DNA from 3 places in the Streptomyces sp. 11x1 genome. Region 1 is predicted to be linked to each of the others. Evidence: riboswitches for the same ligand, from Rfam matches in the RefSeq annotation. Region 1 holds a riboswitch; each other region holds the start of a gene.
The links. Region 1 has a riboswitch for cyclic di-AMP ahead of P8T65_RS18270 (LysM peptidoglycan-binding domain-containing protein). Riboswitches for the same ligand answer to the same signal wherever they lie in the genome.
Positions count from the first base shown of each region.

Region 1 (7,720 bases):
CACCGCGCCCTGGGTGATGAGCCGGCCCCGGGCCATCACGGCGGCGTGCGTGCACACCTGCTCGATCTCGTCGAGAAGGTGGGAGGAGAGGAAGACGGTGGTGCCGTCGGACGCCAACTCCCGTACCAGCGTGCGGATCTCACGCATCCCCTGCGGGTCAAGCCCGTTCGTCGGCTCGTCGAGGACGAGGAGGCGGCGCGGCTGGAGCAGGGCCGCCGCGAGGCCCAGCCGCTGCTTCATGCCGAGCGAGTACGCCTTCGCCTTCTTGCCGGCGGCGGCCGCGAGCCCCACCCGGTCGAGTGCGGCCGCGACCCGCGTACGCCGGGTGCGCGGGTCGGCGGTCGGGTCGGCGGAGTCGTAGCGGAGCAGGTTGTCTCGGCCGGAGAGGAAGCCGTAGAGGGCGGGGCCCTCGATGAGCGCGCCGACGTGCGGGAGGACGGTCCGGGTGGAGCGCGGCATGGGCCGGCCGAGGACCTGGGCCGTGCCCGAGGTCGGCTCGATCAGGCCCATCAGCATGCGGATGGTGGTGGTCTTGCCCGAGCCGTTCGGGCCGAGGAAGCCGAAGACGCTGCCGCTGGGAACCGTCAGCTCCAGGTGGTCCACGGCCACCTGTCCGCCGCGGAAGGTCTTGGTCAGCCCCTGGGTGTGGATGGCTGCGTCGCTCATGGCTCCCCTCGGGTACGGCCGGTGGGCCGGGACGGCGTACCAGCCGTCCCGGCCCACAGCCGAACGTCACTCCTGCACCGGACCGGTGCCACCGCTGCACCGCCCCGGCCCACCGAGACGGCTTCACCGCGCCGGCTTCACCGCGCCCGGCGGCTCTACTTCGCCGCGTTCGCCGCCTTCACCAGGGCGTCCTTGGTGACGGCGCCCGCGTACACCTTGCCGTCATCGGTGAAGAGGACGTTGATCAGCCGGGTCTTGAAGACCGTACCCGAGCCGAACTCGCCCTTGACCTGGTCACCGAGGGAGTTCAGGAAGCCGTCGACCCGGGCGTCGCCGGACGACTCGCCGCCGCCCGTCGCCATGCCGGCCTCGGACCCGCCGTCGATCACGGCGATCGTGCTCCAGCCCTTGCCGATCATCTTCAGCCCGTCGAGCCCGCTCGCGAACTCCTCCTCGGAACCCTCGGAGCCCTTGAGCCCCTTGCCGTCCTCGTTCTTGAACTCACCGTGCTTGCCGGGCCCCTCGAACGCGGAGTCGCCGGACCCGGACGCGTGGCTGCCCGACTTCTCGACCTCGTCCGCCTCGGTGACCTTCGCGCCCTTCGGCGGGGTGAAGTCGAACGTCGACACGCTCGGCTTGCCGAAGTCGACCTTCGTGAAGCCCGCGTCCACGACGGCCGCGCCACCGCTCGCCGGGGTGAGCGTGAACTTCAGCGGCAGCCCCGTCTTCTCGTCGACGGCGATGGAGATCGCCCCGACCGTGGAGCCGGACTGCTTCGGCTTGATGACCAGCTTGTACGCGTCCCGCCCGGCGACCTGAGCGGTCCCGTCGACGGCCACGGACGTGGTGTCGTCGACGGCCTTCAGGGCCTCCTCGGCGAGCTGCTGGGGCGTGGCGGGTACGTCCTCGGCGGTGTCCGGGGCGTCCTTGCCGCCCTTGCCCGCGCGGTCCTCGCCCTCGCCCTTCGGGCCGGCGTCGGTCGCGTGGTAGACCTCGTTCGAGGCGCTGTCGTACGCCCACAGGTCGTCGCCGTTGTGGATGACGCTGTACTCGGCCGCCTCGTCCAGCAGCGACAGCTTCTGCTTGTCGGGTCCGTCGGCGGCGATCCGCAACGTGTGGGTGCCGGTTGCGAGTTCGAGCAGCTTGGAGGACGGGTCGGCGGAGGAACCGCCGTCGCCGCCGGGGGCGCCCTGCGACCCCAGGCTGTCCGCCAGGCCGCCCAGGTCGGGCAGGCCCAGATCCGTGGTGATCTTCACCGTGCCGGACACCTGCTGCACGTCGGACGCGGCGATCTTCTCGATGAGTTCCTGCGCGCTGATCTTCGGCAGATCGGGGTCACCGGAGCCGGCGAAGGCCGGGACGAGCCCGATGGTCGCGGCCGCCACGCCCAGCACGGTGACCGGGACGACGTACCGTGCGGCCTTGCGTCGCCGTGCCGAGCGCGCCTCCTCGGCCTCGGCCGCGAGCACGGCCGCGTCGCCGGACCGGGTGCTGTCGTCGGTTTCGTACGGTGCCATGTGTGCCTTACCTCCGTCGTCGGCGGCGGCGTCTGCTCTCAGCCGCCATTCTCACCCGAATCGGTGAGGAGTGGTGATACCCATCTGACCAAATCGGCCAGAGGGAATCGTCAGACTCGGGACTCAACTCCACGTACTGCTACGGGATGACATGGCGGACCGTCAGGGATGACATGACGAGGCGGCACCTCCCCACGACCCGTAGGGGACGCCGCCGACGACCGGCCTCGGACGGAGACGACGAAGCCGGGGCGAGGACGATCGGGCACGGTGATGTCCGGGCACGGTAACGTCCGGGCCGACGACGATCCGGCGCGGTGGCTGTCCGGCGCGGGGGCTTTCCCCGGCCCGGGGGGTGTCCCCGGCGCGGGCGGCTGTCCGGCGCGGGGCCCGTACGGCCAGGACCCGTCCGGCGCGAGGACGATCGGGCGCAAGGACGATCGGCCCAGGGGGTGTCCCCGGCGCGGGCGGCTGTCCGGCGCGGGGCCCGTACGGCGCCGGTGGCTGTCCGCGCAGGACCCCTCCCGCGCCGTGGCTGTCCGGCGCAGGAACCGTCCCGCGCGGTGGCTAGCCGGCGCGGTGCACCACGGCGTCGCACAGCTCCACCAGCGCCGCCTTCGCGTCGCAGTCCGGGAGGGGGGCCAGCACGGCGCGGGCCTCTTCCGCGTAGCGGATCGTGTCGCGGCGGGCCTGCTCCAGCGCGGGGTGGACGCGGAGCCGGGCCAGGGCCTCGGCGTGGCGGGCGTCGTCGGTGAGGTCGGAGTCGAGCAGCTCGCACAGGGCGATGTCGTCCGCCAGCCCCAGCCGGCCCGCCCGCTCGCGCAGCCGCAGCACCGGCATGGTCGGCACGCCCTCACGGAGGTCCGTGCCGGGGGTCTTGCCGGACTCGTGGGAGTCGGAGGCGATGTCGAGGACGTCGTCGGCGAGTTGGAAGGCGACGCCGAGCCGCTCCCCGTACTGGGTGAGGATGTCGACCACGGTCTCGTCGGCCCCGGCCATCAGCGCGCCGAGCCGTCCGGCGACCGCGACCAGCGAGCCGGTCTTGCCGCCGAGCACGTCGAGGTAGTGGTCGATCGGGTCGCGGCCGTCGCGCGGCCCGGCGGTCTCCAGGATCTGCCCGGTGACCAGCCGCTCGAAGGCCTCGGCCTGGATGCGGACGGCGTCGGGGCCGAGGTCGGCGAGGACATGGGAGGCGCGGGCGAAGAGGAAGTCGCCGGTGAGGACGGCGAGGGAGTTGTCCCAGCGGGCGTTGGCGCTCGGCACGCCCCGGCGCACCTCGGCCTCGTCCATCACGTCGTCGTGGTACAGCGTGGCGAGATGGGTCAGCTCGACCACGACCGCCGAGGGCACGACGCCCGGCGCGTAGGGGTCGCCGAACTGCGCCGCGAGCATCACCAGCAGGGGGCGGAACCGTTTGCCGCCCGCGCGCAGCAGGTGCTGGGCGGCCTCCTGAATGAAGGGGACCTCGCTCTTGGTCGCCTCCAGCAGACCCTCCTCGACGGCCGCCATTCCGGCCTGGACATCGGCTTCGAGAGCCTGGTCCCGCGCGCTCAGCCCAAACGGCTCGACGACGGTCACGAGGGTTCTCCTGTCTGCTGACGTCTACTGACGATCACACGGTCGCACGGTCGGTCTGGTTCGCTCTCACGGGCGATGACACAGTTTGTCGATCTGTCGCTGCCATCACCCGAGTCAGCGTATCCGGTCACCTTTCGATCACCACGAGCGCCCACGGGTCGACGCGCGTACGGCACCCGCGCGAGGCCCGCCCCGGGTACCCGCTCCACCGCGGGAGACCCCCACCGGCATGCGGCGACCCCCGCGGACACCCGAAGACCCTCACGGACACCCGAACTCCCTCGGATTCGCCCGCGAACACACAGCCCGACTTGACCGATTTGCCGCATAGCCAGCACTTCACCCCACTCCTCCCGTGAGTTGAGTCACCAGCCCCGCTCGGCGCAACCGTCCACCACCGCGCCGACTTTCCCTTTGCGGTAGGCAAGTTGACCCGGGAACACGCATCGGAAATAGCCGCCGAATCACACCAAACTCAAGGTCAACTAGACCTACCGGCCAAACCGGGACTTGTTCCGATCGTGTGCTCTCGCATACGTTCACACCCCGTCCGGACGGACCGCCGAATCCTGCCGCCGCCCGGACTCCCCACCCATCACCACTCATCCACGCACGGCAGGAGCGGGGGACCCAGGTAAGCGCCGGTCCGGCATTTCCCCCATCGGACCGGCTAGGGGTGAAGCCACGCGCAGTAGGCCCAGCGGACGCGGCACGCACAGCGACCGCCGGGACGGCGCGCGTGGCCGGGCATCTCCAGCCCGAACCCGACAGCTCACCCCGCAGGCGACGGAGAGGAATCCGCCATGCCCGCACGAGGCAAACACCGCCGCCCCAGAAGCAACGCGTTCACCCGTGGCGTGCTCGCCGCCGGAACGGGCGGGGCCGCCCTGGCCCTCCCGCTCACGGTCGCCACGACCGCGAGCGCCGCCACCCCGGCCCAGGCCGTCGGCTCCGTCCAGTCGGCGCCGCAGTCCGCACCGGCCGCAACGCAGCCCAAGTCCGCGACCTACACCGTCGTCTCCGGCGACACACTCTCTTCCATCGCCCGGAAGCACGCCGTCAAGGGCGGCTGGCAGCGGCTCTACAAGGACAACCGCGCCGCCGTCGGCGACAACCCGGCCCTGATCCATCCGGGTCTGAAGCTGAAGGTGAACGGGACGAAGGCCTCCACGGCGAAGAAGGCGTCGACGGCCTCGAAGACCGCCAAGGCCACGCAGGCGTCGGTCAAGACCTACCCGGACAACCTCGACGGCTGGATCCGCGAGTCGCTGGACATCATGGCGCAAAAGGGAATTCCCGGGTCGTACAACGGGATCCACCGCAACATCATGCGCGAGTCGTCGGGCAACCCGCTGGCGATCAACAACTGGGACTCCAACGCGGCCAAGGGCACCCCGTCGAAGGGCCTGCTCCAGGTCATCGACCCGACCTTCGCCGCCTACCACGTGTCCGGCACTCCGTACGACCCGTACGACCCGGTCGCGAACATCACGGCGGCCTGCAACTACGCCGCCGACCGGTACGGCTCGATCGACAACGTGTTCGGTCCGTACTGAGCCCTCACCAGCTCCGCACTCGTTCCCCTGGGCCGGCGGGCCCAGGGGAACGCCCTGTCTCAGCGGAACAGCCTGTCCAGCACCACCGCGATCCCGTCGTCCTCGTTGGAGAGGGTCACCTCGTCGGCGACGGCCTTGAGCTCGGGGTGGGCGTTGGCCATGGCGACGCCGTGCGCGGCCCAGTCGAACATCGGGATGTCGTTGGGCATGTCCCCGAAGGCGATGGTCGCGTCCGGGGTCAGCCCGAGATGGTCGGCGGCCAGCGCGAGCCCCGTCGCCTTGGTGATGCCGCATGGCTGGAGTTCGACGGTGCCGGGCCCCGACATCGTGACCGTCGCCAGCGAGCCGACCGCCATCCGCGCCGCCGAGGCCAACTCGTCGTCCGACAGGTAGGGATGGCGCAGCAGCACCTTGCTGATCGGCTCGCACCACAGGTCGTCCCGGCGCGGCACCCGCAGCGCCGGCAGCGTGGGGTGCGGCATGAGGTAGCCGGGCTCGATCAGGGTGAGGCCGTCGACACCGTCCTGGTCGACGGCCGCGTACACCTGTCCGACCTCCGCCTCGATCTTGCCGAGCGCGGTCTCGGCGAGTTCCCTGTCCAGGGTGACCGACCAGAGCAGCCGGTCCGCGCCGGGGTCGTACAACTGCGCGCCCTGTCCGCACACCGCGAGCCCCCTGCTGCCGAGGTCGTCGAAGAGGGGGCGCACTCTGGGCGCCGGCCGTCCCGTCACCACGAGGTGCTGGGCACCGGCCTCCGTGGCCCGCGCCAGCGCGGCGAGGGACTGGTCGGAGAGCGTGTCGTCACTGCGCAGGAGGGTTCCGTCCAGGTCAGTGGCGATGAGTGAATATGCGGTGGGAGCGGCCATGATCAGAGAATACGGATGCAACGCCCCATCGGTTCGACCCGAACCGGACGACGTACGCCACCCCGACCGGCCGCAACGCCCTGACGCCCCCTGAGGTCAACCCCCTTTGCCCGAACGGGGGTTCAGGGGGATTGGATGGGCACGCGGCCCTTGAGATGGCCGCAGGCCTCGAACGGGGCGCGGGGAACTGCGCGAGAAGCCTCACCAAACCCGCACCCCGCGACGCACCGCCCCCCACCCGAGGTCGTCCCGGAACCCCCACCCGAGCTCACCCCGGAACCCTCACCCGTGAGCCGCCGCCAAATGCCGAGCCAACCGAGGCGAGGCGAACTCGGTCCCGCACACGAACCGCATCACCGGCCCGTACGACGCCGCCGCCGGCAACCCCGTGAAGTACAGCCCCGGGATCGACGACCGGAACCCCGCCCCCAGCACCGGCGTCCCCCGGCTCACCCCCAGCTCCGTACGGAGCTCGTGCCCGAGGAACCCCATCGCCCCGAGGTCAACCCGGTACCCCGTCGCCGCGATGACATGATCCGCGCCCAGCTCCGCCGTACGACCGTCGTGCCCGCGCGCCACGAGGACCGGGCGCCCCTCGATGACGCCGGCCCGCACGACCCGGTCCACCTCCCGCACCTCCACGCGCCCCTCGAACCGGTCCCGCAGCCACCACGCGCCCAGCGGCCCGAGCACCCGCCGGACCAGGTAGTGCCGGCCGGCGGCGGGCAGGTACCGGTAGGGGTGCGGGTAGTAGCTGAGCGCCCACAGCGACCAGGCCCGCCCGAACGGCGACTCGGGGCGCAGCCTCGGCTGCCGCCACGGGGGCGCGCCGAAGGCCACGGCGCCGTGCCCGCGCGCCACCACCTGGACCCGCGCGCCGGCCTCGGCCGCCAGGACCGACGTCTCCAGGGCGGACTGCCCCGCGCCCACGACGATCAGTTCCCGGTCCTTGAACCTGCTCAGGTCGGCGTGCTGGGAGCTGTGCGAGACGGGCCCCGTGGGGGTGGGGCCGTCCACGGCCGCGCCCGCCAGCTCGGTCGGCAGGTGCGCCAGCCCGAACAGCCCGCTCGCCACGACGACGGCCCGCGCGGTGAACGACTCCCCCGAGTCCAGCTTCAGTTCGAAGCCGCCGCTCTCGCTCCGGTCCACCGAGACCACGCGCACCCGTTCCAGGTCGGGCACGAGCCGCTGCTGGAACCACTCGCCGTAGGAGATGAACGTCTCGACGGGGATGATGTCCTCGTCCGTCACCAGCCGCCGGATCCCCGCCGCGTCGCAGTAGTCGGCCAGGGTGTGGCCGTGCTGCGGCGCGTCGATGCTCGACGCGGCCGGCGTGGACTTCAGCAGCATCCCGGCGGGCATGTTGTCCCGCCAGCTCACCATGGGTTCACCGAAGACACGGACGGGAATACCGCGCGCCCGCAGATGCGCGGCGGTGGACAGACCGAACGGGCCGGCACCGATGACTGCTACCGGTTGAATCACGAAGTCCCTCCCCAGGACGCCTCATGCCTACTTCGTGTGGTCACGCACATGC
Region 1 covers NZ_CP122458.1:4,204,111-4,211,830, forward strand. Annotated here, with positions in the region: gene P8T65_RS18255 (ABC transporter ATP-binding protein) at 1-666, opposite strand, end outside; gene P8T65_RS18260 (DUF2092 domain-containing protein) at 822-2,183, opposite strand; gene P8T65_RS18265 (polyprenyl synthetase family protein) at 2,751-3,761, opposite strand; cyclic di-AMP (ydaO/yuaA leader) riboswitch at 4,355-4,560, shown strand; gene P8T65_RS18270 (LysM peptidoglycan-binding domain-containing protein) at 4,565-5,317, shown strand; gene P8T65_RS18275 (HAD family hydrolase) at 5,377-6,183, opposite strand; gene P8T65_RS18280 (NAD(P)-binding domain-containing protein) at 6,466-7,668, opposite strand.

Region 2 (7,720 bases), 230 kb from region 1:
CGTACGCTCGTCACGCTCGGGACCCCGCACGGCGGCACCCGGGCGGTGCCGCTGGCGGACGCCCATCCGATCGTCCGGCAGATGCGGCCGGGTTCGGACGTGCTGGAGGAACTGCGGGCACCGGCACCGGGCTGCCGCACCCACTTCGTGGCGTTCTGGAGCGATTTCGACCATGTGATGGCGCCGGTGGAGAGCGCCTGCGTCGACCATCCGGACCTGATGGCGCAGAACATCAGGGTCACCGGGATCGGCCATCTCGCCCTGCCCGTGCACCCGGCCGTCACCAACGGGATCCGGGAGGCCCTCGACACCTCACGGACGGGCGCCCGCGCAACCGCCCGCCCCGGCGGCCTGACGGTGGCATGAGCCACGCCGACCACCGGACGAGAACCCGGCGGCAGGGCGAGTGACGCTCACCACAGGGCGACCAAACGCGGACGTAAGGCGGTAAACGTGGCGCACACCCGCGCGCCCCCATCACGCGCCCGACTCGCGACACCCCTCCCGACGGCAACTACGCGCCCCACGCCGGACCCGCGACCACCCGGAGAAACGTCTCGCCCCGGTTCTCACGGGCGTCCCGCATGCCGCACACAGCGGTCGACTATCGAACAACTTTCGAACGCCAGGCCAAAGTAGTGCCCATAGACCGCCGAAAGACGCTCGAATGCCCGTTTCCTGCGCGCGTGAAACCCGTTGAAGATTGTCGCGCCCGCATACCGCCGGGTACAGTCACCGCACTGCTCTGCCAGCCCCTGTCGTCGAGGCGAAAGAGAAGTTGGTGAACGATCGTCACCCGTCGGGGACCGCAACACCCCCGGCTGCGGCTCCTGAAGCCGAACCGGCGCACTACGCGTCGTACGGCCACCAGGAAGTCGGCTACGGCGACTTCACCACGTACGGCGATTACCCCGCTACCGGTTTTGAAACCGGTTCCCACGCGAACGCGACGGGCACCTTCGCGGTCGACCCCCTCTTCGGTGACATGCCGGGCAACGACAACGGCACCGGCTCCTACGGCGCCACCCAGTGGTCGACCGGCAGCCACCAGACGCTGAACTACGACCCGTACGCCGCGCAGCACCAGGCCGCGTACGACACGGGCAGTTACGACACGACGTCCTGGTCGTCCGGTTACGAACACCTCTCCCAGGTCCCGACGCAGCCGACGGGCCCCGACGCGAGCGGCCAGTGGGACGCGAGCGGCTGGCTGCAGACCGAACAGTCCGACGACGCGGACCAGTTGGGGCAGGGCGGCCAGACCCAGCAGTGGACCGGCACCCAGCACTTCGACACGGGCGCCTTCGACGCCACCCAGTGGAACAGTGACGGCACACCCGTCGGCGACGAGCACGATGGCGGCGCGGCCGAGTCCTACGAACGCTCCGCCGGCGCCCCCGAGTCGTACGACGCGCACGACCACCCGCAGACCGTCGTGGTGGACCTGTCGGCCGAGGGCACGGACTTCCACCAGCAGGCGACCGCCACCTTCGAGCAGATCGCCCCGTACGACCAGGACGAACACCCCTCGGCGGACGGCGAGTTCGAGACCGACGGCGCGGACCGCGCGGTGCTCCTCGACGGCGAGGAAGAGATCACCACAGCGGCCACCAGGAGCGCGGGCCCCGGCCGGGCGGCCACCCGCGCGGCCTCACGGTCGCGCCGGAAGGCTCCGGCCAAACGTTCCGCCCTGCTGACCGTGGCCGTTCCGTCGGCCTGTGTCATGGGAGTCGCGGGGATCGCGGCGGCCTCGGTCGGCGCCACGTCGGACGACACGGAGACGACGGCGTCGGTCAAGTCGGACGCCACCGCCGTGAAGCCGTCCACCGCCAACAACCAGCTCGACACCCAGCTGGAGAGCCTCTCCGCCGAGGCCGACGACTTCGCCGACCGGGCCAGCCGGACGCAGGAGCGCATCGACCTCAAGGCCCAGCAGGTGCTGGAGCAGAAGAAGGCCGCCGCGGAGGCGGCCCGCAAGGAGCGCCTGCGGCCGAAGTTCGCGCTCCCCGTCGCCGAGCGCGGACTCAGCGCGTACTACGGGCAGTCCGGCGTCAACTGGATGTCCCTGCACACCGGCATAGACTTCCCCGTCTCGTACGGCACCCCGGTGATGGCCGCGACCGACGGCACCGTGCGCACCCAGTGGAACAGCGCCTACGGCAACATGGTCATCGTGACCGCCAAGGACGGCACCGAGACCTGGTACTGCCACCTCTCCACGTACAAGGTCGCCTCCGGTACGACCGTCAAGGCCGGCGACACCATCGCCTACTCGGGCAACTCGGGCAACTCGACCGGGCCGCATCTGCACTTCGAGGTCCACCCGGCGGGCGGCTCCGCCATCGACCCGCTGTCGTGGCTGCGCAGCCACGGGCTGGACCCGACGTAACAGTCAGCCGGCACCCGCCTGGCGCGCACGGACAAGACGAAAGGGCCCCTGCTGAGCAGGGGCCCTTCTCGTTGAGCACGGCGCGGGGCGCGTCCGCTACAGCTTCTCCACCGGCGCGTACCGCAGCAGCAGCCGCTTCGGCTTGGTGTCGCCGAAGTCGATCGTCGCCTCCGCGTTCGCTCCCGAGCCCCCGACGCCGACGACCGTGCCGAGGCCGAACTGGTCGTGCGTGACACGGTCGCCCACGGCGAGGGAGACCACCGGCTTCTCGTCGCCGCGGCGGGTCGCGAAGCCGGACGCGCCACGGGCCGAGGAACGGGAGCGGGAGGACGACAGCGACGCCGCGATACCGGCGGCCGGACCCGAGGACACCGGCGCGGAGGCACCCGTGCGCTTCCACTCCAGATGAGTGGCCGGGATCTCCTCCAGGAACCGGGACGGCGGGTTGTACGAGGGCTGTCCCCAGGCGCTGCGCAGCGTCGACCGGGTGAGGTAGAGCCGTTCACGTGCGCGGGTGATGCCGACGTACGCGAGGCGGCGCTCCTCCTCCAGTTCCTTGGTCTGGCCGAGGGCGCGCATGTGCGGGAAGACGCCGTCCTCCATGCCGGTGAGGAAGACCACCGGGAACTCCAGGCCCTTGGCGGTGTGGAGGGTCATGAGCGTGATGACGCCCGAGCCGTCCTCCTCCTCGTCGGGGATCTGGTCGGAGTCGGCGACCAGCGCCACCCGCTCCAGGAAGTCGGCGAGCCCGGCGGAGGTCGTCCCCGCCGCACCGCCCTCGGTCTCGCCCTCCGCGGCACCGGCCTCCTGCTCGAACTCCAGGGCGACCGCGGCGAGTTCCTGGAGGTTCTCGATCCGGGTCTCGTCCTGCGGGTCGGTGGATGCCTGCAACTCGGCCAGATAGCCCGTGCGTTCGAGGACGGCTTCCAGGACGGTCGCCGGTCCGGCGCCGGACTCGACGACGGTCCGCAGGTCCTCCATCAGCGTGTTGAACCGCTTGACCGCGTTGGTCGACCGGGCCGCCATGCCGTACGCCTCGTCCACACGCTTCAGGGCCTGCGGGAAGCTGATCTTCTCGCGCTGGGAGAGGGCGTCGATCATCGCCTCGGCACGGTCGCCGATGCCGCGCTTGGGCACGTTGAGGATACGGCGCAGGGGGACGGAGTCCTCGGGGTTGGCGAGGACACGCAGATACGCGAGGACGTCCCGGACCTCCTTGCGCTCGTAGAAACGCACCCCGCCGACGACCTTGTAGGGCAGGCCGACGCGGATGAACACCTCCTCGAAGACACGGGACTGGGCGTTCGTCCGGTAGAAGACGGCGACGTCGCCGGCCTTCGCCTCGCCCGCGTCCGTCAGTCGGTCTATCTCGTCGGCGACGAACTGGGCCTCGTCGTGCTCGGTGTCGGCGACATAGCCGGTGATCTGCGCACCGGCGCCCGCATTGGTCCACAGGTTCTTCGGGCGGCGGGACTCGTTGCGCTCGATGACCGCGTTGGCCGCGGAGAGGATCGTCTGCGTGGAGCGGTAGTTCTGCTCCAGCAGGATCGTCGTCGCGTCCGGGTAGTCCTCCTCGAACTGGAGGATGTTGCGGATGGTCGCGCCGCGGAAGGCGTAGATCGACTGGTCCGCGTCACCCACGACGCAGAGCTCCGCCGGCGGCACGTCCCACTCGGCCGGTGGCACGTCCACCGGGTGCTCGGAGGTGCCGACCAGCTCTCTGACCAGGGCGTACTGGGCATGGTTGGTGTCCTGGTACTCATCGACGAGGACATGACGGAAGCGACGCCGGTAGTGCTCGGCGACGTCCGGGAAGGCGCGCAGCAGATTGACCGTCGTCATGATCAGGTCGTCGAAGTCGAGCGCGTTCGCCTCGCGGAGGCGCGACTGGTAGAGCGCGTAGGCCTGGGCGAGGGTCTTCTCGAAGCCGTCGGCGGCCTGGGCGGCGAAGTCCTCCTCGTCGATCAGCTCGTTCTTCAGGTTCGAGATCTTGGCACTGAAGGACTTCGGCGGGAAGCGCTTCGGGTCGAGGTCCAGATCACGGCAGACGAGCGCCATCAGCCGCTTGCTGTCGGCGGCGTCGTAGATCGAGAAGGAGGACGTGAAACCGAGCTTCTTCGACTCGCGCCGCAGGATCCGGACGCACGCGCTGTGGAAGGTCATGACCCACATCGCGTGCGCGCGCGGGCCGACGAGCTGCTCGACGCGCTCCTTCATCTCACCGGCGGCCTTGTTGGTGAAGGTGATCGCGAGGATCTGGCCCGGGTGGACATGCCGCTCGCCGAGCAGATGGGCGATGCGGTGGGTGAGCACACGGGTCTTGCCGGAACCCGCGCCGGCGACGATGAGCAGAGGGGAGCCGGCGTGCACCACGGCCGCGCGCTGGTTCTCGTTCAGCCCGTCCAGGAGGGCCGCCGCGTCGAGGGCCGGGCGGGGGGCACCGCCGCGGTAGTACTCGTCCCGGTCCGGTGGCACGTCGAACTTCCCGCCGAACAGATCGTCCGGAAGCGGCTCCGGTACATGATCGTCCTCGGGCGGCGGCGGGGGCTCCTCCGCGTGGCCGCGGGGGGCCTGGAGGTCCGCCAGGAAGCTGTCGTCAAAGAGGCTGCTCATCGCTCTCCGAGTCTAGGCGCCCCCACTGACAGCGGGGGGCCGCCCCGGGAAGTCCACACCCACCACTCACCGCGCTCACCTCACGACGGTGAGCGATCGAGCCTACCGCCTGTCGCGCGCAAGAGGCTAAGGTCACGAAAACGTATCGGGCATATCGAACATCAACCTTCACACGGGACCCACGAGTTGGCTAACTTCTTCTCTTGGGTCGTACGACACAACCGGCGAACGTCGCCGGGCCGCACGGCCCCCGCCGAGTCCGGTACGCCTCTCGCGGCGCCGGAGCCGGGGACCCACCGACCTCTGGGGTGAATCGACCCGACCGCCGCTCGCGGCAAGGGCCGCAGGGCAAACCTTCCGAAGCTTGCGCCCGAACCCGACAGCTAACTCGGTAGGCGGACTACGGAAGGAGACGCCGCACCATGGCGCCGCACCGCAAGCCGCGTCCGACCGGCCGGACGCGCGCGGGCATACGCACCCCCGCTCTCGCCACGGCCGCCCTCACCTCCGTGGCCCTGCTCTCCCAGACGGCCACCGCCGCACCCTCCGACGACGACAGGCCGAGCCTGGAGGACGTCGAGAAGAAGGTCGACGACCTCTACCGCCAGGCCGGGTCGGCGACCGAGAACTACAACGCGGCCAAGGAGAGGACGACCAAGCAGAAGAAGAAGGTCGACACCCTCCTCGACGACGTCGCCAAGCGCACGGAGAAGCTCAACGAGGCACGGGAGGAACTGGGATCGTTCGCCGCGGCCCAGTACCGCAACGGCGCGTCCGCCCCCGACCAGGCCTCGCTGCTCCTCGCGGACAACCCGCAGGACTACTTCGACCAGAACCAGCTGATGGACCGGATGACGGACCGTCAGAAGCAGGCCGTCGACGCGTACGTCACCGAGCAGGCCGACGCGGCGGAGCAGCGCCGGACCGCGAGCGACAGCCTCGAGAAGCTCACCGAGTCGCAGAACGCCCTCAAGACCAGCAAGGCCAAGGTCCAGGCGAAGCTCGCCGAGGCCCGCGAACTGCTCTCCACCCTCACCGCCGCGGAGAAGGCCCGGCTCGCCGCGATCGAACAGCGCGAGCAGGAGGAGGCCGACCGCAAGGCGGAGGAACTCGCGCGTCGGCAGGCGGCGCAGCAGGCGAGCCAGGAGTCCCCGAGCACCCAGGAGGCCCAGGGGACCCAGGAGACCCAGGAGACCCAGGGAGGGACCGCCGCCGACACGGAGACGTCTCCCGGCACCAGCGGGACCACCGCTCCCGTCGAGGACTCCACCTACGCCACGAAGGCCACCAAGGCCCTGGCATTCGCCCGCGCGCAGATCGGCAAGCCGTACGTCTGGGGCGCCACCGGCCCCGGCTCCTACGACTGCTCCGGCCTCACCCAGGCCGCCTGGAAGGCCGCCGGCGTCGACCTCCCGCGCACCACCTACGACCAGGTCGAGGCGGGCACCACCGTCCCCCTCGCCGACGCCAGGCCGGGGGACCTCGTCTTCTTCTACGACAACATCGGCCACGTCGGCATCTACATCGGCAACGGCATGATGATCCACGCCCCCAAGCCAGGCACGTACGTCCGCGAGGAGTCGATCTTCTACGACGGCGAGTCCTCGATCCACAGCGTGGTGCGGCCCGCGTGACCGGGTGTACGGCCGCTTTAGATCTGTCGGATTCTCAGCGATCTGTCGTCAACTTGTCGCCTACGACAGGTCGCTGAGAATCGCTCCGTAGAGTGACTCTTGGCCACTCACAGCATTCTTGCGCTCCCCTGGCGCATGGGACGGCGCGGTCCATGGGCAGCTTCGGCCGGGATCACCTTCTGTGTCCCTTCGGTTACGTATATCGGGGGTGGCAGTGTCGTACGTCTCGGGTCGAGAGCCAACGGCTGAGGCCAGAGCTGTAAAGGTCCGCTACCGCCAGGCGGGGGTCTGTACGGTGAGTGGTGTAACTCCCGAGCTGGAAGCGACAGTTGATGACTGACGTGACGAGTGACACCGAGGCCGGGAAGGCCGCTGTGAGCGGGACGGGCGCCGTGGATGACGGGCTGGTCGCCGAGTTGGTTGCCCGGGCTCAGGCCGGTGGCGTGAAGCTCACCGGGGAGGGCGGCCTCCTGCAGCAGTTGACCAAGCGGGTGCTGGAGTCCGCGCTGGAGGGCGAGCTCACCGATCATCTGGAGCACGAGCCCGGTGAGCGGGCCGAGGGCGGTCGGGACAACTACCGCAACGGGCACCGCTCCAAGACGGTGATCACCGAGTCGGGGCCGGTCGAGATCGCGGTGCCGCGGGACAGGGCCGGATCGTTCGAACCGCAGCTGGTCAGGAAGCGTCAGCGACGTATGGGCGGCGTGGACGAGATGGTTCTGTCGCTGTCGGCGAAAGGGCTCACGCACGGGGAGATCTCCGCGCATCTCGCCGAGGTGTACGGCGCGGAAATCTCCAAGTCCACGATCTCCACGATCACCGACAGTGTGATGGCCGGCATGACGGAATGGCAGAACCGTCCGCTGGACAGCGTCTACCCGGTCGTCTTCATCGACTGTGTGAACGTGAAGGTCAGGTCAGGAGGTCTGGACGCCGGGACTGCAGAGGTTTCTGCGCAGGCATCTGCCGTCCTTCCTGTTCGTCGCCCGCGGCACCGGATTCCTCGGCCAGCCCGCCGGAGGCCTGGTCTCCTTCTCCAGGACGCCGTTGCGGTCGGTCGGATACGTCTCGTTCCGCGGCACGC
Region 2 covers NZ_CP122458.1:3,974,068-3,981,787, forward strand. Annotated here, with positions in the region: gene P8T65_RS17190 (alpha/beta fold hydrolase) at 1-366, shown strand, start outside; gene P8T65_RS17195 (M23 family metallopeptidase) at 782-2,389, shown strand; gene pcrA (DNA helicase PcrA) at 2,486-5,002, opposite strand; cyclic di-AMP (ydaO/yuaA leader) riboswitch at 5,244-5,416, shown strand; gene P8T65_RS17205 (NlpC/P60 family protein) at 5,425-6,636, shown strand; partial or broken gene P8T65_RS17210 (transposase) at 6,969-7,559, shown strand.
Region 2: it holds a riboswitch for cyclic di-AMP, as region 1 does, so the genes downstream of both, P8T65_RS17205 (NlpC/P60 family protein) here and P8T65_RS18270 (LysM peptidoglycan-binding domain-containing protein) in region 1, are expected to answer to the same signal.

Region 3 (7,720 bases), 2.1 Mb from region 1:
CAGGGGCGATTCTCTTGTGAAGAACTTCACGAACTTTGTCGGCGCCGGGTCGACGAGAGATACCGGAGCACCCCTCGGACGCGCTCATACGTTATCCGAACAGCTCAAGCGAGGGCTACCGGCGAGTAGTAAACACTTGCTCACAAGTGCCCGCGGGCCGTCGGGAGGACCCCGGCGGCCACACCCGGACCACGCCACGCGCTACGCCACGGACCAGGCGATTCCGTCCAGAATGTCGTGTTCGCTCACCACGACCTCCGTCGCCCCGATCCGCTCCATGATCGACAGCAGCACGAGTGCGCCCGCCGCGATCACGTCCACCCGCCCGGGATGCATCGACGGGACCGCCTCCCGCTCGGCGTGCGTGGACCGCAGCAGCCACTCGGTGATCTCGCGGACCCGGTCGTGGGCGATCCGCGAGTGGTGGATGGCCGCCGAGTCGTACGCCGGCAGGTCCTGGGCGATCGCGGACAGGGTGGTGACCGACCCCGCCAGCCCGACCAGGGTGTGTGCCTCGCGCAGCGGCACGTCCCGCTCGGCGAGGTCGAGGGCCGCCTCGATGTCGGCGCGGATCGCGGCGATCTGCTCCGGCCCCGGAGGGTCGACGACCACCCCGTCCCGGACGAGGTGCCGCTCGGTCAGCCGTACGCAGCCGATGTCCACCGAGCGGGCGCCGCGCACCCGCCCGTCGCCGACGACGAACTCGGTGGAGCCGCCGCCGATGTCCACCACCAGGTACGGCGTGGTGAGGTCGGTGCGGCCCGTCAGCTCCTTGGTGGCGCCGGTGAAGGAGAACTCGGCCTCCCGGTCGCCGGAGATCACCTCGGGCTCGACGCCGAGGATGTCGAAGACCCCGCGCACGAAGTCCTCCCGGTTCTCGGCGTCCCGGGAGGCGGAGGTGGCCACGAAACGGATCCGCTCGGCGCCCAGCTCCTTGATGACGGCCGCGTACTCACGACAGGCCGCGAAGGTCCGCTCCAGCGCCTCGGGGGCCAGCCTGCCCGTACGGTCCACGCCCTGGCCCAGCCGCACGATGATCATCCGCCGGTCCAGCTCGACGAGCTCACCGGTGGCCGGGTCGGCGTCGGCGACGAGGAGCCGGATGGAGTTCGTACCGCAGTCGACGGCGGCGACCCGGGTCACTGGTCCTCCTCCTGCTCGGTCTTCTCGGGCGCCGACGCCGGCACGACGCACGGGCCCTTGGCCCACCACTCCGGCAGCATCGCGATCGCCTCGTCGCCCAGCGGGTTGACGCCGGGACCGGCGGCCAGCGAGTGGCCGACGAGGACGTGCAGGCACTTCACCCGGTCCGGCATGCCGCCCGCGCTGGGGAAGCCCTCCAGGACCTCGATCTCGTCACGGCGGGCGATGTAGTCCTCGTGCGCGGCCCGGTAGGCGGCGGCCAGCTCCGGGTCGGTCCCCAGCCGCTCCGTCATCTCCTTCATCACGCCGTTCGCCTCCAGCGTGCCGATCGCGGAGGCCGCGCGCGGACACGTCAGGTAGTACGTCGTGGGGAAGGGCGTCCCGTCCGGCAGGCGCGGCGCCGTCTCGACGACGTCCGGCTGTCCGCAGGGGCAGCGGTGCGCGATGGCGCGCAGCCCGCGCGGCGGGCGCCCGAGCTGCTGCTGGAAGGCCTCGACGTCGGCGTCGGTCGGCTCGGTGCGCGGGGTGGGCGGCGGAGGGGTCTGCATAACCTGCTACTCAAGTCCTCGGTGTGGCTCATCGGTTGACGGTCACGAAGGTGGCCGTTCAGCTGTCGGCGGCGTCGGCCTTGTCGACCCCGTCCCAGACATTGGTGTACCAGGGACGGTCGGCCGCCCCCTGGGTCGTACGGGACTGCTTCGCCGCGTCCGGGTCGATCATCGTGTAACCGGTCTCGCCCGGCATCACATAGTGCAGCCGCTCGCGGATGCGCTGCTCGGCGTACGCGTCGTCCTGCCAGCGCGCCTTGAGGTCGCGCAACTCCTCGACCCGCTCGCGCGCCTCCTCCCGCTCCCGCTGCATGTCGGCGATCTCGGCGCTCTGGGAGACGTACTGCCTCATGGGATAGGCGAGCGCCACGATCATCGAGCAGAGGACCAGGGCGAGCAGCGCGGCCCGGCCGGTCAGCCGGGAGCGGCGGACCTGGCGCTTGGCCTGGGAGCGGTAGACCCGGGCGGCCGTCTGCTCACCGAGCACCTTCAGCCGGGTCGCGGTGGAGAAACGGTCCCGGTCCCGGTCCTTCACGGCCATGTCCCGCTTCCCCTTCCGCTTCTGCCTTCTCCCGCGCGCACGCGCGTACGTCCCCGCACACGGTACGGGACCGGTACGGGGACGTACGTACGACGCTTCCTACTGTTGCCGTCAGCCCTTGAAACGGGGGAAGGCGCTGCGGCCGGCGTACACCGCGGCGTCGTCGAGGATCTCCTCGATGCGCAGCAGCTGGTTGTACTTGGCGACGCGGTCCGAGCGGGCCGGGGCGCCGGTCTTGATCTGGCCGCAGTTCACGGCGACGGCGAGGTCGGCGATGGTGACGTCCTCGGTCTCGCCGGAGCGGTGGGACATCATGCACTTGAAGCCGTTGCGCTGGGCCAGCTCGACGGCGTCCAGGGTCTCGGTCAGCGAACCGATCTGGTTGACCTTGACCAGCAGGGCGTTGGCGGAGCCCTCCTCGATACCGCGGGCGAGGCGCTCGGGGTTGGTGACGAAGAGGTCGTCGCCGACGATCTGGACCTTGTCGCCCAGCTTGTCGGTGATGGTCTTCCAGCCGGCCCAGTCGTCCTCGAACAGCGGGTCCTCGATGGAGACGAGCGGGTACGACGCGACGAGGTCGGCGTAGTACTCGGTCATCTCGGCGGCGGAGCGCTCCTTGCCCTCGAAGGTGTAGACGCCGTCCTTGTAGAACTCGGAGGCGGCGACGTCGAGCGCCAGGGCGATCTGCTCGCCGGGGGTGTAGCCGGCCTCCTTGATGGCCTCGAGGATGAGGTCCAGGGCGGCGCGGTTGGACTCCAGGTTCGGGGCGAAGCCGCCCTCGTCGCCGAGGCCGGTGGACAGGCCCTTGGTCTTCAGCACCTTCTTGAGGGTGTGGTAGACCTCGGCGCCCCAACGCAGGGCCTCGGAGAAGGACTCCGCGCCAATGGGGGCGATCATGAACTCCTGGATGTCCACGTTGGAGTCGGCGTGCGAGCCGCCGTTCAGGATGTTCATCATCGGAACGGGCAGCAGGTGCGCGTTCGGGCCGCCCAGGTAGCGGAAGAGCGGCAGGTCGCTGGCCTCGGAGGCGGCGTGGGCGACGGCGAGGGAGACGCCGAGGATGGCGTTGGCGCCGAGGGAGCCCTTGTTGTCGGTGGCGTCCAGGTCGAACATCGCCTGGTCGATCAGGCGCTGCTCGGTGGCGTCGTAGCCGACGAGCTCCGGGCCGATCTGCTCGATCACGGCGAGGACGGCCTTCTCGACGCCCTTGCCGAGGTAGCGGTTGGGGTCGCCGTCGCGGAGCTCGATGGCTTCGAAGGCACCGGTGGAGGCGCCGGACGGAACGGCGGCACGACCGGTGCTGCCGTCGTCGAGGCCGACCTCGACCTCGACGGTGGGGTTGCCTCGCGAGTCGAGGATTTCCCGGGCTACGACGACGTCGATGGACGGCACGAGCATCTCCTTCATGGGATGTGACGCGGAAGTGCGGGGCCCGCGGGCCTTGCGACTAGAGCCTAACCGCCCCGGGCGCGTCGGCAGCCGACCGACCGTCCCGTGGACAGACAGACGGTACCTATTGTTTCCGCCCGGAACAAAGGGGGGTGGGCGAGAAAGTGAACGGGAAGGGTCCGGAGGAGCCGCGCGCATGAAAAAACCCCGCCCCGGTGCGTACGGGGGAATGCGCACCGGAGCGGGGAGCCCGTGGGGACGGGGGGACGGCCCTCACGAGGTCTTCACTATGGAGGACACGGATGTGAGCGGGCTGTGGTTCAGCCGGGAAGCGGCCCGATTTCTCGGCCCGGCCGAACCCGCCCCGCCTGCCCGGCCGTAGGGGCGACCGTGGGGGCGGCAGGCGTGCGGTGGCCGTCGCCTACGCCGGGGGTCAGCTCAGGTGGAGCTGCTGGCCCGGGTAGATGAAGTCGGCATCGTCGATGATGTCCTTGTTCAGCTCGAAGAGCTTCTCCCAGCCACCCTTGACGTTCTTCTTCTCGGCGATGGCGCTGAGGGTGTCGCCGGTGACGACCTTGTACTCGCCGTCACCCTTCTTGACCTTCTTGCCGGTCGGGGTCTCGACGGTGGCGCGCTCGGAGGAACGGGAGGCGCGGGTGTCCTCGGTGCTCTTCTTGCTGCTCTCCTGGGTGCTCTTCTGCGAGGAACCGGAGTTCGAGGAGGCGGCGGCGCCGTCGTACGAGGCGCTGGACAGGCCCTTGCCGCAGACCGGCCAGGCACCCTTGCCCTGGCCCGCGAGGACCTTCTCGGCGATCGCGATCTGCTGGGCCTTGGTCGCCTGGTCGGCGGTGGAGGCGTACTGCGTACCGCCGTAGCCGGCCCAGGTGGAGGCCGCGAACTGCAGGCCGCCGTAGTAACCGTTGCCGGTGTTGATGGACCAGTTGCCGCCGGACTCGCACTGGGCGACGGCGTCCCACTCGGAGGCGGTGGCGGCGGAGGCGCTGCCGGCGGCCATCAGCGGGGCGGCGATGGCGGCGGCGCCGGTGACACCGGCGACGGCGACGGCACGAGCGGCCTTGGACGGACGGCGGTGCTTGCCCTTGCTGGAAAACAGCATGGAGAGATCCCCTCACCGACGCCTGCGAGGTGAGCTGTCGGGTTCGGGCCGGTTGAGTTGCCCGGCCGCGCCCGCTCGCCTCTCGGCTCACGTGGCACGGCTTCACCCCTAGCCGGTTCCGGACGTACGCCCCGAAGGGCCGCAACCACCGGACCCGGCACTTACCTTGGGTCCCCCGCTCCTGCCTACGGCGCTTGACGCGACGACTGTTCCTTGCGGCCGTTGGCAGGATTCGGCGTACCGACCGCAGGGGCCCGCTGTGGCGAGCGGTCACGACCGTAAACAGGTGATTGCCCGAATTTCAAAGACGATCAGGGGATCTGTGATTCATCTCCCACGGAGATCAAAACGGGCATTCAGGGGCGAACGGTGACCCGAACTCTCGCTACTTTTCGCCCGTTTCGGCACCGACTTCGAGGGTCTGACCGGGAAGGATGAGGTCCGGGTCAGTTCCGACCGTGCCCTCGTTCTCGGCGTACAGCCCGCGCCACCCGCCGGCCAGGTCCAGCGAGTCGGCGATCCGCGTCAGACTGTCGCCCGCACGGACCGTGTACGCGCCGTCCGCGGCCGCCCGCGCCGTGTCGCCGCCACGGGAGGCGTGACGGCCGGAGGGGGCGGGGTCGGCGGCACGGGAGCCCGCGGCCGCGTCCGTGGCGGCCTCCGCGTCGGCGGAGGCACTCTCGTCGGCGCTGGCGCCGCGGTGGCGGCCGGTGCCGGCCTCGCTCTCATCGGCCGAAGAGCTCTCACCCTGTGACGACTTGCCCGATTTTGCACCCTCGGAGTTCGCAGAGTCGTCCGTGCCGGCCTCGGCCCTGGCAGAACCGTCGGCGCCGCCGGAGGTCGAGCCGGCCGAGTCGGAGCCGTCGGCCTTCCCGGCCGAAGTGGACGAACCTGACGAATCCGAAGAATCCGAAGAATCGGATGAGTCGGATGAGTCGGATGAGTCGGATGAATCGGTGGAATTGGAAGACTCGGAGGAATCACCCGACTTCGCCGAGTCGTCCGCGACGCCCGTGTCCACGTCGGCCGAACCGGAGTCGCCGCCGAGGTTGTGCAGCAGACCGCACGTGGCCCAGACATCGACGCCCTGGTCGGCGAGCACCTTCTCGGCGACGGCTATCTGCTGCGAACGGCTGGCCTGGTCGGCGCTGGTCGCGTAGTCGAGGCCGCCGTACTTCTCCCAGTTCGCCTGAGTGAGCTGGAGGCCGCCGTAGCGCCCGTTCCCGGTGTCGGCGCTCCAGGAGCCACCACTCTCGCACTCCGCCACCTGATCCCAGGTGGTTCCGCTGGCCGCGCTCGCGCCGGTGGCGCCGAGCAGGGGGATCGCGATGGCCGAGCCGGTCACTCCGGCCGCGACGAGGAGGGCGGGCGCCTGACGGGGGCGACGGTGACGACCGTTCCCGGAGAGCATGCGGTTGCCTTTCACACGACAGCAGTGACCGGTGTGAAGGGTGTGATGACCCCTTCGCACTGACGTGTGAACGTAGCCGCAGTCGATCAGTTGTCACAAGTTAATGCAGCGCAGATCACGTGGAGATCACAGAGTTGAGCGAGTGTCACTTTTCGCCATGGAATGCGATAGGGCTACGGGCTGCCCGGGTACTACTACGTACCGTTCACGCGCCACCCACGAACCGCCCCTGCGGGGCGAATTGCACCGGAAGCGTGCGCAATCCCCGCATGATGAGCCCTCCTCGCCATCTCAAATCGGCTGAATCCACCGCGAGTCGAAGGTCGGGGAGACGGGTGAGGAGCGTCGCCAGCGCGGTCTGGCCTTCGAGGCGGGCGAGGGGGGCGCCGAGACAGTAGTGGATGCCGTGGCCGTAACCGAGGTGCTGGTTGTCACGGCGGGAGAGGTCGAGGGTGTCGGGGTCCTCGAAGCGGGCCGGGTCGCGGTCGGCGGCCGCGAGGACGACGAGGACGGGGTCGCCCGGGGCGATGTCCTGCCCGCCGACGGTGAGGGGGTGGGTCGCGAAGCGCCAGGTGGCGAGTTCCACGGGGCCGTCGTAGCGCAGGAGTTCCTCGACGCCGGTCTCGAGCAGCGCGGTCTCCCCCGCGGCGAGGGAGGTCTGGAGGCGGGAGCGCTGCTCGGGGTGGGTGAGCAGGGCGTAGGTGCCGTTGCCGATGAGGTTGACGGTCGTCTCGAAGCCGGCGAAGAGCAGGATGAACGCCATCGCCGCGGCCTCGTTCTCGGTGAGGTGCTCGCCGTGGTCGGAGGCGCGGATGAGGCCGGAGATGAGGTCCTCGCCGGGGGCGGGGTGCGCGGTGAGGGCTTCCCGCTTTCGGTGGATGAGGTCGGCGAGATAGCCGCGCATCTTCTTGACCGAGCGCGCGACACCGCCCCTCGGGCCGCCGCCGTGCCGGATCATCATGCCCGCCCAGTCCCGGAAGTCGTCCTGGTCCTCGCGGGGGACGCCGAGCAGGTCGCAGATGGCGTGGATGGGCAGGGGGAAGGCGAAGTCGTGGATGAGGTCGGCTTCGCCCGTCTCCGCGAAGCGGTCGATGAGCTGGTCGGTCATCTCCTGGACCCGCGGGGCGAATTCGGCGACGCGGCGGGGTGTGAACGCCTTGGAGACGAGGCGGCGGAGCCGCGTGTGGTCCGGCGGATCGATGTTGAGCAGATGGGTCATCAGCTCGGCCTTGCGCTCACCGGGGATGCCGGTCTTCCCCTTGGCGTGGGCGGGCTCGGCGTGGTGCGCGGGGTTCTTCGACAGGCGCGCGTCGGCGAGGGCCTGCTTGGCGTCGGTGTAGCGGGTGACCAGCCAGGCCTCCACACCGCTGGGCAGCCGGGTCCGGTGGACCGGCGCGTGCTCCCGGAGCCAGGCGTACGCCGGGTAGGGATCGGTGGCGAACTCCCAGGTGAACAGGTCGGGCGCGGGGGGCGCCGCGGGAGTGCCGGTGGGGTTGGGTACGGGCTGCTCGGTCACCCGTCGACGGTAGCGGGCGCCCCGGGCGACCTCCCTCCCGGCCAGGGTCTTGTCG
Region 3 covers NZ_CP122458.1:6,327,463-6,335,182, reverse strand. Annotated here, with positions in the region: gene P8T65_RS27875 (Ppx/GppA phosphatase family protein) at 202-1,143, opposite strand; gene P8T65_RS27870 (DUF501 domain-containing protein) at 1,140-1,691, opposite strand; gene P8T65_RS27865 (septum formation initiator family protein) at 1,750-2,232, opposite strand; gene eno (phosphopyruvate hydratase) at 2,344-3,630, opposite strand; gene P8T65_RS27855 (transglycosylase family protein) at 4,055-4,738, opposite strand; cyclic di-AMP (ydaO/yuaA leader) riboswitch at 4,743-4,941, opposite strand; gene P8T65_RS27850 (transglycosylase family protein) at 5,124-6,149, opposite strand; gene P8T65_RS27845 (cytochrome P450) at 6,355-7,665, opposite strand.
Region 3: it holds a riboswitch for cyclic di-AMP, as region 1 does, so the genes downstream of both, P8T65_RS27855 (transglycosylase family protein) here and P8T65_RS18270 (LysM peptidoglycan-binding domain-containing protein) in region 1, are expected to answer to the same signal.